DNA from 3 places in the Arthrobacter sp. FW305-BF8 genome. Region 1 is predicted to be linked to each of the others. Evidence: riboswitches for the same ligand, from Rfam matches in the RefSeq annotation. Region 1 holds a riboswitch; each other region holds the start of a gene.
The links. A riboswitch is a leader RNA that binds a small molecule or an ion and turns the genes downstream of it on or off. The one in region 1 is predicted to bind thiamine pyrophosphate.

Region 1 (4,185 bases):
GAACGTCCTGCCGTCCATGGAAGCTGCCTTCGTGGACATCGGGCGCGGCCGCAACGCCGTGCTGTACGCCGGTGAGGTGAACTGGGAAGCCGTCAACCTCGAAGGCAAGCAGCGCCGCATCGAGAACGCGCTCAAGTCCGGCGATTCCGTCCTGGTCCAGGTCACCAAGGATCCGGTGGGCCACAAGGGTGCGCGGCTGACCAGCCAGATCTCCCTGCCCGGCCGTTACCTCGTGTACGTTCCCGGCGGGTCCATGACCGGCATTTCCCGCAAGCTGCCCGACGTCGAACGCAACCGGCTGAAGCGAATCCTCAAGGACCGCCTCCCCGAGGACGCCGGCGTCATTGTGCGCACGGCCGCCGAGGGGGCCTCCGAGGAGGAACTGACCCACGACATCAACCGCCTCCGTGCCCAGTGGGAGGGCATCGAGAGCCAGGCGAAGTCCACCAAGGTCCTCGCCCCCGAACTCCTCTACGGCGAACCGGACCTGACCATCAAGGTTGTGCGCGACGTCTTCAACGAGGACTTCTCCAAGCTGATCGTCTCCGGCGACGAAGCGTGGGACACCATCGAGGCCTACGTCACCTACGTTGCCCCGGACCTGGTGGGCCGGCTCGAAAAATGGACCAAGGACGAGGACATTTTCTCCGCCTGGCGCATCGACGAGCAGATCCACAAGGCTCTTGACCGCAAGGTTTTCCTGCCGTCCGGCGGCTCACTGGTCATTGACCGGACAGAGGCCATGACGGTGGTTGACGTCAACACCGGGAAGTTCACCGGCAGCGGCGGCAACCTTGAAGAGACCGTCACCAAGAACAACCTTGAGGCTGCCGAGGAAGTTGTCCGCCAGCTGCGGCTCCGCGACATCGGCGGCATCATCGTCATCGACTTCATCGACATGGTGCTCGAGTCCAACCGCGACCTGGTCCTGCGCCGTCTGGTGGAATGCCTGGGCCGTGACCGGACCAAGCACCAGGTGGCCGAAGTGACCTCCCTGGGACTCGTGCAGATGACGCGCAAGCGCATGGGCACCGGCCTCCTGGAAGTCTTCGGCGAGCAGTGCGAGGCATGTGCGGGCCGGGGAGTCGTCACCCATGACGAGCCGGTGGAGCACCGCCGCGCCAACACCGTGGCCGCGGAGCACCACGTGCACCGTGCCGAGGTCCAGCCCCCTGCCCGGACAGAGCGGAAGCGCCGCCGCGGCAAGGGCGGACAGCCGTCCTCCGAGGCAGCTCCGGCCGCCCCCGCCGTGCCGCACCACCCCGAACCGTCAGACGCGGAGCGCCACGCCAAGGCTGAAGCGACCCGCGCTGCCCTCGCCAACATCGCCGCCGCAGCCCATGCCGCACACCTGCATGAGGAAGAAGCTGCGCACGGTGCCGCAGCGTCCGGTGAGGCCCCCCGCCCCGCCGCCGCCGCACCGGAAAGCCCCGTGGTGCACCGCGCTCCGGAAACGGAAAGCGTCTCCGGACGGCCCGGCGCGGTGCTCACCTTTGGCGGCGAGAAAGTGGTGCTTCCGTTTGTCGATCACAGCGATGAACCGGTCCAGGAAGCGCCGGCACTGACGCTGGACCGCCTGGAGGAAGCCTTCGCGCACCTCGGCGCTCCGATTGCCCCCGCCGAAGAGGAGGAGGCCAAGGACGAGGCTCCCGCGCCGGTGCGCCCGGAAAGCCAGCGCCCGGAAAGCCAGCAGCCGGAGGGCCAGCAGGCCGCAAGCCAGCCCGCGGCTCAGCCTGCTGCACGGCAGCCGGTGGAAAGCCCCGCGGCACCGTCCCGCAGCCGCCGTCCGCGCCGCAACCGCAGTGCCAGCCGCCCCCAGGGTGCAGCCAACGAGACATCCGTGGAACACCACGAGGTCGCTCCGGCTGCAGCCGCCGGGCACTCGCACGAGGCCAAGGCGCCTGAGGCAGGCAATGCGCAGACGGCCAAGGCGGCTCCACGGCCGGCCAGCGAGCCGATCATTCTGGGGGTCGGCGTACCCGCCTCAGAACTGTAGGAACAAGCGCCACTGAAAGGTCCGGCACCGCGGTTGCGGTGCCGGACCTTTCTGGTTCCGGACATTCGTCCGCCGGCAAAGGGCAGTAGACAAATGGCAGCAGGCAAGGGCAGGGGACAACAGCGCACGCGGAAGCCTGTCGCAATCGTCAAACTTGGCGCCGCGCACTTAACCAACCGCTAGGCTGGAGAACTGACACGGGGTGCCGCGCAAGGGCCGGCTGAGATCCAAACCCGTTGAACCTGTCCGGTTAGCACCGGCGAAGGGATGTCTTCTTTGTCATCAACACTGTCATCCGCGTCACTCCTGCCGGCACCCTCGGCCGCCGACAAGTCACTCCTGGAAACCGATGTGCCGGGCATTCAGAGGGCCCGCGACGTTCCCCGCGTCCTGGCCATCGCAGGCTCGGACCCTTCTGGCGGTGCAGGCATCCAGGCCGATCTGAAAAGCATCGCGGCCCACGGCGGCTACGGAATGGCCGCAATAACAGCCCTTACTGCGCAGAACACCACGGGCGTGCTCGGCGTGCACGTTCCGCCAGCCTCCTTCCTGTCAGCGCAACTGGACGCTGTCAGCGACGACATCCACGTGGACGCCGTGAAGATCGGCATGCTTGGCGATGACCGTGTCATCGCAGCCGTCCGCGGCTGGCTCGAAAAGGTAAGGCCCGGCGTCGTGGTTCTCGATCCGGTGATGGTGGCTACCAGCGGCGACCGCCTCCTCCAGGAGTCTGCAGAGGCCGCACTCCGCAAACTGCTGCCTCTGGCGCACCTGATTACACCGAACCTTCCCGAACTGGCCATGCTGCTGGGGGAACCGGAGGCCGCGGACTGGGCCGCCGCGCTTGACCAGGGCAGGCGGCTCGCGGACCAGACCGGTGCAACGGTCCTCGTCAAAGGCGGGCACCTGAACGGCTCAACCTGCCCGGACGCCCTCGTGAACACTGCCGGGCTGCTCTCGGGGGAGGTGGTGGAGGTTGCGGGTGAACGGATCAGCACGCGGAATAGCCACGGTACCGGATGCTCGCTCTCCTCGGCCATGGCCACGGCTCAGGCGCGGTTGGATGACTGGGAAGCGTCACTGCGGGCGGTCAAACCCTGGCTGGCCGGGGCCCTGAGGACCTCCGGATTGCTGGAAGTCGGCGCCGGCAACGGACCGGTCAACCATTTCCACCACGTCCGCCAGACTGAAACGACAGCCCAGCCCGGGTTCAGGGGCGCCTTCGCGGAGCTGCTGCGCGCCGAGACCGCTGCCGACCTCGAAGAGATTTATGGCCTGGGCTTCATCCGTGGGCTTGCCGACGGCACCCTGGCGGAGAAGGAATTCGCGTACTACCTGGCACAGGATGCCATCTACCTCAACGGCTACTCCCGGGTCCTGGCCAGGGCCAGCGCGCTGGCGCCAACCGAGTCCGAGCAGCTGTTCTGGGCGCGCTCCGCCCAGCAGTGCCTGGAAGTTGAATCGGAACTGCACCGCAACTGGCTCAGCACGCGAACCGTGCAGCCGGTGTTGGGCCCGGTCACGAAGGCTTACGTCGATCATCTGCTCGCGGCTTCGGCGGGCGGCAGTTACGCAGTGCTGGTTGCCGCTGTGCTGCCGTGCTTCTGGCTGTACGCCGAGGTGGGGGAGACCCTGCACGCCGAATATGTGGCCGCCGGAGCGCAGGCCGGGCACCCGTACGCGGAGTGGCTGCGGACGTACGCCGACGAGGACTTCGCTGCCGCCACCCTGCGGGCCATCGAAATCGCCGACGACGCCGGCCGGGCCGCGTCAGCGGGGGAGCGCGCGGCGATGATCACTGCTTTCCGGCAGTCCTGCCGGTACGAGGTGGAATTTTTCGACGCGCCGAGCCGCCACAGCTGAGCGGAACCGGGCCCGCTACCCGGTAGGATAGTCGCGCACGGCATCGGATGTGCGGGAAAGCTGCCCCTGTGGCGCTTATCACGGACAACCCGCCGCTGCCAGCCTCATTTGCGGCCGACGACGGAATTAGCGTATTCTAGATCTTCGGTGCTTACGCCAACACTTGGGTTATGACCCGGGATCGTCCACTCGGACAGGTTCCTGGGATAGCTCACGGGTTCCCCCGGGGAATCCACGGCGTTGAGGCACAGCGAGAACCAGGCCAATTTCCGGACCCGGCTTCCGCACGCAAATTTAGTAATAGACGTCGAGAGAAGTGAGTTCCC
Region 2 (4,185 bases), 1.7 Mb from region 1:
GGGGGCCAGGCGCTGGGCTGACAGGAAATGTGGTGTAGATACCATTTTTGTCTCCTCGTAAAGACGCTGATGGCATCCACTAAAAATCGTGGTGGTTGGAAAAACGTTCGGGTTCGGGGTTGGAAAAACCTTGGCATTCGAGGCTTCTTACGGTGCCGTGGGGGGACCCGCGCTGCTCTTGTAGAGACCGTGCTCAAGGCCTCCAGGCGGCATGCGGTGGGCCGCCGAGGCAGGATGCGAAAGGACCCGGCGCCGCAGGTTGCGGTGCCGGGTCCGGCTGTTGTGAGCCCGGCCGAGGTCATCAGCACTGCCAGATTCAGAACAGAAGCAGTATGGCCTGCCGTGCTTTGGGAAACCTGGTCGCGGCCCAGAAGGGGCGGCCGGGCAAGCCACCCCGTGTGGGGGGCCTCGGCGTGGTGGGTCCTGACAGCTGCGACCCGGCAGGGAGGCCTAGACAATGTCCTGTGTCTTGGCGAAGCGGGTAATGGCCCGCTGGGTGCCTCGGTTGGCCAGCACCTGGATGACCGCGCTCACGGAGGCGGACACGAGGGCGAACGTGAGGGCCGTGCGCAGTGTGGTGGGGACGTCGTCCTTGTCGCCCTTGGGCGGCTTCCGGCCCGTGATTTTTTCCCAGATGGTGTCGACGGCCTTGGTGCCGGCGAACCCCGCCAGCAGGCTGATGCCTGTGCCAAGCAGTTTGATGAAGAAACTCATTGCGGAACTCCTCGCGTGATGAACACTGGTCTTTCCTTAGCCTAGCCGCATGGAGCGGTGGATCTCCCGCAACGCCTGCACCACGAGGTCGTGGTCCGCCTTCTGCGGCAGCCCGGACACGGTGACCACAGCCACCGCCCCCACACCCCGCACATAGACGGGGAAGGCTCCGCCGTGCGCAGCGTAGGTCGACTGGTCAAACCAGGCGTTGTCCTCGATCCGTCCGCCGCCGGCCCTGCCGCGCAGGCCCACCAACAGCGACGGTTCCTCGTAGCGCACGGCAGTCCGCTGTTTGGCCCGCACCCAGCCTTCGTTGTCCGGTGTGGCGCCCTCGAGCGCCACATGGAAGAGCACCTGCTCCCCCTTGGTGATGTCGATGGCGATGGGCAGGTTGTCCTCCTTGCCCCGTTCGACCAGTTCCAGGCCCAGCGCCAGGGCATCGTCCTTACTGAACCTCGGGAACTGGAGTTCAGCAATCTCCCCTTCGATCTGCCCAATCATGGCTTCCAGGGCTCCCGCCGGCTGTTCGGCGGAGGAATCGGGGTCAAAGGCGGGCAAGGCGGCGGTGCCCGAGTCCTGTTGCGTCATGGCCCCAATCTACTCCGGGCCGCCGTCGCGACGCCGCATGTAAACTCCGGCATTGTGACAGCGACCCCCGATTTCATGGCCGGACGAGGTGTAAACTGGATCAGCCCACAAGGGCAGATTTATCACGACAGGGGAGCGCCGCCGTCGGGATGCAAAGGCAACTGCCAGAGCAACCGCGGAAGGGCGCTGAGAGTGCGGACAGCCGCAGACCCTCGAACCTGATCCGGCTAGTACCGGCGCAAGGGAGTCGAGTTCTCAGAGTGCCCGGCAGCGCGAGGCCCAGCCACCCGCAGCCGGGGGAACGCTTTCCCCTCCTGTTCCTCAGGAGGACCATCATGACAACTGCAGCAATCAAGAAGACCAGCTACAGCTGGCGCGTGGCGGACATCGTTGTGGCGGCGCTCATCGCCGTTGCCGGCGGCGTCATCTTCTGGGCCTGGTCCCAGGGCGCCAACCTCATCTCCACCCCGGTCAACGCCGTCTACCCTCCGCTGACCGGCCTCTACGCCGGCGGCTGGATGATTCCGGCGGTCCTGGGGATGCTCATCATCCGCAAGCCCGGCGCGGCCCTGTTCTGTGAGGGTGTGGCTGCCACCGGCGAGCTGCTCATGGGCTCGCAGTACGGCACCACGGTGCTCATTTCCGGCGTTCTGCAGGGCCTGGGGGCGGAGCTGGTGTTCGCCGCCTTCGCTTACAAGAAGTTCAACCTGCCCGCCTCGCTGCTTGCAGGGGCAGGCGCAGGACTGTTCTGCGGGCTCAACGACTCCTTCGCCCCCTGGGGCTGGAACATCGCCTACGCCGCCGGCGACAAGCTGGCATACATCGTGTTCTGCGCCATTTCCGGCGCGGTCATCGCCGGCGCCCTGTCCTGGATCGCCGCCCGCGGCCTGGCCAAGACGGGCGTGCTGAGTTCCTTCGCGTCCCGGAAGGCAGCCACGGAGCCCGTCTTCTCCTGATGCCCGGACCAGACGACGCCGGCGTCCGCCCCGCCGCGGTCACCGCCCGCGGCTGGGGCTGGCGCCACGCAGGCCGCACCAAACCGGCCGTCCATGCCCTCGACCTGGACATCCGCCCCGGCGAGCGGGTCATGCTGCTGGGCCCTTCCGGAGCCGGCAAGTCCACGCTGCTTCACGCCCTGGCCGGCGTGCTGGGGGACAGTGACGCGGACGACGCCGGGACTCCCGACCGTGAGGACACGGACGAGAGCGGCGAGCTGCTGATCGACGGCGCGCCGCCCCGTTCCCGGCGCGGCCGCGCCGGGCTCATGCAGCAGGACCCGGAAACGCAGGTGGTGCTCTCGCGCCTCGGCGACGACGTCGCCTTCGGCGCCGAGAACCTGTCGGTGCCCCGCGAGGAGATCTGGCGCCGCGTGCACGAGGCGCTGGACGACGTCGGACTTTCGCACCTTCCCCTGGACCACCCGACGTCGGCCCTGTCCGGCGGCCAGAAGCAGCGCCTGGCGCTCGCCGGCATCCTGGCGATGCGGCCTGGACTCCTCCTGCTGGACGAGCCCACCGCGAATCTCGACCCGGACGGCGTCCTGGAAGTCCGGGACGCTGTGGGCCGCTGCCTCGACAAGACCGGGGCCACCCTGGTGGTGGTGGAGCACCGGGTAGCTGCCTGGAAAGACCTGGTGGACCGGATCGTGGTCCTGCAGCCGGGGTCCGCCTCGGACGGAGCGGTGCTGATCGACGGGACCCCGGACGAAGTTCTCGAGCAGGCGCGCGGGATGCTCACTGCCGCCGGCGTCTGGGTCCCCGGCTACGTTCCAGAGACGCGGCGCCGTTCGGCTGCCGGCGCTCTTCCGTCCTCCGGACATGGCGCCGGCCAGCTGCTGCTGGCGGCCGAGAGGCTTGCCGTGTCGCGGGAACGTCCACGCCGCAGCGGCTTCCGCTCCGTACCCCCCGAGCCCGTTCTGCGTGACGTCACAGCGCAGGTCCGATCGGGCGAGGCGCTGACCGTCACAGGTCCCAACGGCGCCGGCAAGTCCACCTTCGCGCTGACCCTCGCCGGGCTATTGCCGCCGGTGGGCGGCAAGGTCTCCGCGACGGTTGAACTGAGCGGCGGAGCGGGTATTGACCCGTACAAGTGGAGAGCCGAGCAGCTGATCGCGCGGATCGGCACGGTGTTCCAGGAACCTGAACACCAGTTCGTCACCGGCCGCGTCTTGGACGAGCTGCAGTTCGGCCCCCGCCATCTGGGCCACGGCGAAGAGCGCGTCGACGAGCTGCTGGAGCGGCTGCGCCTTTCGCATCTCGTGGACGCCAACCCGTACACGCTCTCCGGCGGGGAGAAACGCAGGCTGTCCGTGGCCACCGTCCTGGCGGCGCACCCGCAGGTGCTGGTCCTGGATGAGCCCACCTTCGGCCAGGACGCGAACACCTGGGCGGAGCTTGCCTCATTCCTTTCGGAACTGCTCGATGCCGGCACGGCCGTGGTGTCCGTGACCCACGACGAGGAGTTCACCCAGGTGCTCGGCGGCACCGAGCTGCGGCTGGGCTCCGCGGGACGGCGCGCCAACCCCAGATCCGCCAACCCAAGATCCGCTGAACCCAAACCCGCCGAGCCAGCATCAGAACAGGCTGCAACATGAGGGACGCACTGACACTTGCCGGAAACCGGGCGGTGCTGACGCGCGCCAATCCGCTGGCCAAATTCGCGGCAGTCTTCCTGATCACCCTGGTCTTGGCGCTGTCCATCGACTGGATGTCGGCGTCGGTGGCTCTCGTGTGCGAACTGCTGGCCTTCCCGCTGGCAGGGCTGACGTTCTCGCTGCTGTGGCAGCGCGGCTGGCCCCTGATCGCCGCGGCGGCCGTCGGCGGCTGGAGCACCTCCATCCTGTCGCCGGACAGCGGAAGGATACTGCTCGACGTCGGACTCTGG
Region 3 (4,185 bases), 430 kb from region 1:
ACTCCGGTCAGGTCCAGGGCCGGGAATCCCCGGTCGGCGACGGCCGCTTCGGCTTCCTTGAGCACGTCCTCGGGGAATTCCCCCGGTAGCTCCAGCTCCGTCCGCAGCGCGCTCAATGCCTCCTCGAGCGCGTTGGTCTGCTCGTGGACGTTGGGCGACAACCGATGATGTGACACGAAAATCAGGTTAGCCCGAATTGCGCCGTTAGTCTTGGATTATGGGCACATCCTCGGCTGACACCGCTCGCTACGACCGCTTCGTCGCGGACCTCTTCGGCGTGATGGCCTACGGCGAACTGTCCGCATTCGAACGGCTCTCGTCGGACGCCCGTTACTCACCCACGCTGCACGACCGTGCCGTGCTCGGCAGGATCGCCGTCATCGAATTCCAGCACTACGAGCTCGTGAGCGCCAAGCTGGCGGGGATGGGCGTCGACGTCGAAGATGCGATGCTGCCGTTCCAGCTGGCGGTGGACCACTTCCATGAACGGACCCGCCCGGCGGACTGGTACGAGTCCCTGATGAAGGCCTACGTGGTGGACACGGTCTCCGCCGACTTCTATCGGGCCGTGGCCCGGTTTGTGGATGCCGGAACCCGTGACGTCATCCAGCAGATTCAGTCGTCGGAAGAGGCCACGGCCGTGCTGCGGGAACGGCTCAGCGGGGCCTTGGCGGACGATCCCCGGCTCGCGTCCCGGCTGGCGTTGTGGGGCCGCCGCCTCCTCGGCGAAGCGATCACGCAGGCCCAGCGCGTGGGCCACGAACACGCCTTTCTCGGCGAGCTGTTCGTCGAGGCGGAGCCCGGTGCCACGGACGCCACAGCACGCGAGCTGGTGCGGGGCATCACCGCCGAAGTCGTGGAGAACCACTCCCGGCGGATGGTCCAGCTGGGCCTGAGCGGGTAGCCCAGAGCCCTCTCTGCGCCCGCGTGCCGGCCGCTCCATTTAGGAGACGGCGGCCGGGGACGTCGCTTCGAGGGCGTCGAGCAGTTCCGCCGCGGCTGCCGCCGGGTCTGGCGCCTCGGTGATGGCCCGCACGACGACGATGCGGCTGGCTCCCGCCGCCAGGACCTGCTCCACGTTGGTGCGGTCGATCCCGCCAATCGCGAACCAGGGCAGCAGCAGGCCGCCGACCCGGTCCTCGTTTGCGGTGCGGACGGCCTCCGCTGCGTAGCGCACCAGGTCAAGCCCGACGGCGGCGCGCCCGGGCTTGGTGGGGGTGGCCCACAGCGGGCCCACGCAGAAATAGTCCAGGCCGCTGCGCCCGTGGGCGGCGCCGACGGCGGCATCCACCTGGTCCGTGCTGTGGGTGGACAGCCCGATCACGGTGGAATCGTGCAGCAGCTTCCGGGCGGCCCGGAGCGGCAGGTCCTTCTGGCCGATATGGAACACCGGTGCGCCGGCGATGGACGCGATGTCGGCGCGGTCATTGACGGCCCAGAGCCGGCCGTGCCTGCGGGCGGCAGCATGGACTACTTCCAGCAGCTCGAGTTCCTCGGCTGCCTCGATGCTCTTGTCCCGCAACTGGATGATGTCCACACCGCCGGCGAACGCCGCGTCCACGAAGTCCGCGAAGTCCCCGCGGTCCTTGCGGGCGTCGGTGCAGAGGTACAGGCGGGCAGCGGTGTGGGCAGAGTGCACGGTCATGGCAACCACCTTAGTTCCTCTAAACTGGGCAGGTACCGCGGGAGCCCGTTGCTGCTGTCATAAAGACGCAGGGCTGAGAGGGCGTCAGAGCCGACCGCTTGACCTGATCCGGTTAGTACCGGCGTAGGGAAGGAATTCCATGCCCCCTAAAATAAGCGGCGAAGATTGCTCCGCGGGCGCGTTGGAGCCCGTCGGACTTGAGGCCGATGTAGCCGTCGTTGGCGGCGGAGTCGTCGGCCACGGCATCGCCTGGGAGGCACGGCGCGCCGGCCGTTCGGTGGTGCTCATCGATGAAGCCCCGGGCAGCGGTGCAAGCTGGGCTGCGGCCGGCATGCTCGCCCCGGTCAGCGAGCTGCATTACCAGGAGGAAGGGCTCCTGGAATTGATGCTGGAATCCTCCGCCCGATGGCCTGACTTTGCGGCCACCCTCATTTCCGGCGGGGATGCCGGTTACCTGACGACGCCGACCCTGGCCGTGGGTGCCGATCCGGCCGACCGCCGGGCCCTGATGGACCTGCGGGACGTGCAGCGGGCCCACGGCCTGAACGTGGAACCGCTGACCATCCGCGAGGCACGTTCCCGGGAGCCGCTGCTCAGCCCCGGGATCTCCTGCGCCCTCGACATCCCGGCGGACCACCAGGTGGATCCGCGCAGACTCGTCCGGGCCCTTGCTGCCGAGCTGGCCGCGCAACGTCAGGAAAATGTGGCAGCGGAGGGATACGCGGTGAGGGAGCACGCCGCCGGCCTGCTCTGGGACGGCGCCCGGGTCTGCGGGGTACGGCTGGCGGGCGGCGGGTCCGTCACGGCGGCCGAGACGGTGGTGGCCAACGGCTTGGCCGCGGCGCGCCTGCAGAACCTTCCGGAAGGCCTGCAGCTGCCGCTGCGCCCGGTTTACGGAGACATCCTCAGGCTCAGGGTCCCCGAACACCTGCAGCCCCTGCTCACCGCAACGGTCCGCGGCATGGTGCGGGGCGTGCCGGTGTACGTGGTGCCCCGCCGGGACGGCACGGTGGTGATCGGCGCCACCCAGCGTGAGGACGGCGTGCCGGGCACCAGCGCCGGGGGTGTCTACCAGCTGCTGCGCGACGCCCAGGCGCTGGTGCCGGCAGTCGCAGAGCTCGAGCTGCTCGAAGCCACCGCCCGGGCCCGGCCCGGCACGCCGGACAACGCCCCGCTGCTGGGCCGGGTGCCGGCCGGCGGGCAAGATGCCGGCACGGACGTGGCTGGCCTCATCATCGCCACCGGCTTCTTCCGCCACGGCGTCCTGCTGACCCCGGCCGCCGCGGTCATCTGTCGCCAGCTCATGGACGGCATCACCGATCCGCGCTGGGCCAAGTTCCGGCCGGGCAGGTTCTCTCCCGGGCTCCCAGACCCTCTGGGATCTGCCGCTGCACTCAGCATTTGACCCGCGTCACCTTTGACCTAACCAAGGAACCAGCATGAACATCACACTGAACGGCATCGAACAGGAAATCAGCGAGGGCGCCTCCGTCACCTCACTCGTCAGCCAGGTCACGGGGCGCCAACTGGCCGCCAGCGGTCAGGCGGCCGACGGCCAGCGGCTGGGTGTGGCGGTGGCCCGCAACTCGGCCGTCGTGCCGCGCAGCCAGTGGCACGCCACGGCACTCGCAGACGGCGACGAGATCGAACTTGTCACGGCAGTCCAAGGAGGGTAAGGACGATGGCAGAAACAATGATTGAAACAGCAGACAGCCTGGTCATTGACGGGGCGGAGCTGACCTCGCGGCTCATTATGGGCACCGGAGGCGCTCCAAGCCTGGACGGTCTCGGCGCAGCGCTGCTCGCGTCCGGGACCCAGCTGACCACCGTCGCAATGCGGCGCTACTCGCCTGCCGAAACCGGCTCGCTGTTCCAGCTGCTGGTGGACCACAACATCCGCGTGCTCCCCAACACCGCCGGCTGCTTCACGGCCCGGGACGCTGTGATGACGGCGGAGCTGGCCCGGGAAGCGCTGGAGACCGACTGGGTCAAGCTCGAAGTCATCGCCGACGAGCACACGCTCCTGCCTGATGCCGTGGAACTGGTGGACGCCACCGAGCAGCTGGTCAACCGAGGCTTCAAGGTGTTCGCCTACACCAATGACGATCCCGTCCTGGCGCTGCGGCTGGAGAACCTCGGTGCGTCGGCGGTCATGCCGCTGGGAGCGCCGATCGGCACGGGCCTGGGCATCCTCAATCCGCACAACATCGAGCTGATCGTGTCACGGGCCTCCGTTCCCGTGGTTCTGGATGCAGGGATCGGCACGGCCTCGGACGCGGCCCTGGCCATGGAACTGGGGTGCGACGCCGTGCTGCTGGCCACCGCCGTGACCCGGGCCCAGAACCCCGTTCTCATGGCCGAAGCCTTCAAACACTCCGTGATCGCCGGTAGGCTGGCGCGTGCGGCCGGGCGGATCCCGCGCCGTGAGCATGCCTTGGCGTCGTCGGCCATGGAGGGCCGGGCGGAGTTCCTCTAAGCCCGGCCAACCCGTGCCCGGTGGCGTGCGGCCAGCTCAACAGGTACTTCCCAGGAGCCAGTTG

Region 2: another riboswitch for thiamine pyrophosphate. It lies ahead of LFT45_RS21035 (ECF transporter S component); the one in region 1 lies ahead of LFT45_RS13005 (bifunctional hydroxymethylpyrimidine kinase/phosphomethylpyrimidine kinase).
Region 3: another riboswitch for thiamine pyrophosphate. It lies ahead of thiO (glycine oxidase ThiO); the one in region 1 lies ahead of LFT45_RS13005 (bifunctional hydroxymethylpyrimidine kinase/phosphomethylpyrimidine kinase).

The regions. Positions count from the first base shown of each region.
Region 1 is NZ_CP084561.1:2,908,267-2,912,451, reverse strand. It holds gene LFT45_RS13010 (Rne/Rng family ribonuclease) at 1-1,996, shown strand, start outside; TPP riboswitch at 2,185-2,281, shown strand; gene LFT45_RS13005 (bifunctional hydroxymethylpyrimidine kinase/phosphomethylpyrimidine kinase) at 2,336-3,859, shown strand.
Region 2 is NZ_CP084561.1:4,630,170-4,634,354, reverse strand. It holds gene LFT45_RS21050 (hypothetical protein) at 1-45, opposite strand, end outside; gene LFT45_RS21045 (DUF4235 domain-containing protein) at 451-714, opposite strand; gene LFT45_RS21040 (heme-degrading domain-containing protein) at 751-1,302, opposite strand; TPP riboswitch at 1,422-1,565, shown strand; gene LFT45_RS21035 (ECF transporter S component) at 1,638-2,258, shown strand; gene LFT45_RS21030 (ABC transporter ATP-binding protein) at 2,258-3,895, shown strand; gene LFT45_RS21025 (energy-coupling factor transporter transmembrane component T family protein) at 3,892-4,185, shown strand, end outside.
Region 3 is NZ_CP084561.1:3,334,974-3,339,158, reverse strand. It holds gene LFT45_RS14990 (RNB domain-containing ribonuclease) at 1-176, opposite strand, end outside; gene LFT45_RS14985 (ferritin-like fold-containing protein) at 218-904, shown strand; gene thiE (thiamine phosphate synthase) at 944-1,645, opposite strand; TPP riboswitch at 1,673-1,793, shown strand; gene thiO (glycine oxidase ThiO) at 1,785-3,050, shown strand; gene thiS (sulfur carrier protein ThiS) at 3,085-3,321, shown strand; gene LFT45_RS14965 (thiazole synthase) at 3,339-4,121, shown strand; gene LFT45_RS14960 (4a-hydroxytetrahydrobiopterin dehydratase) at 4,185-4,185, shown strand, end outside.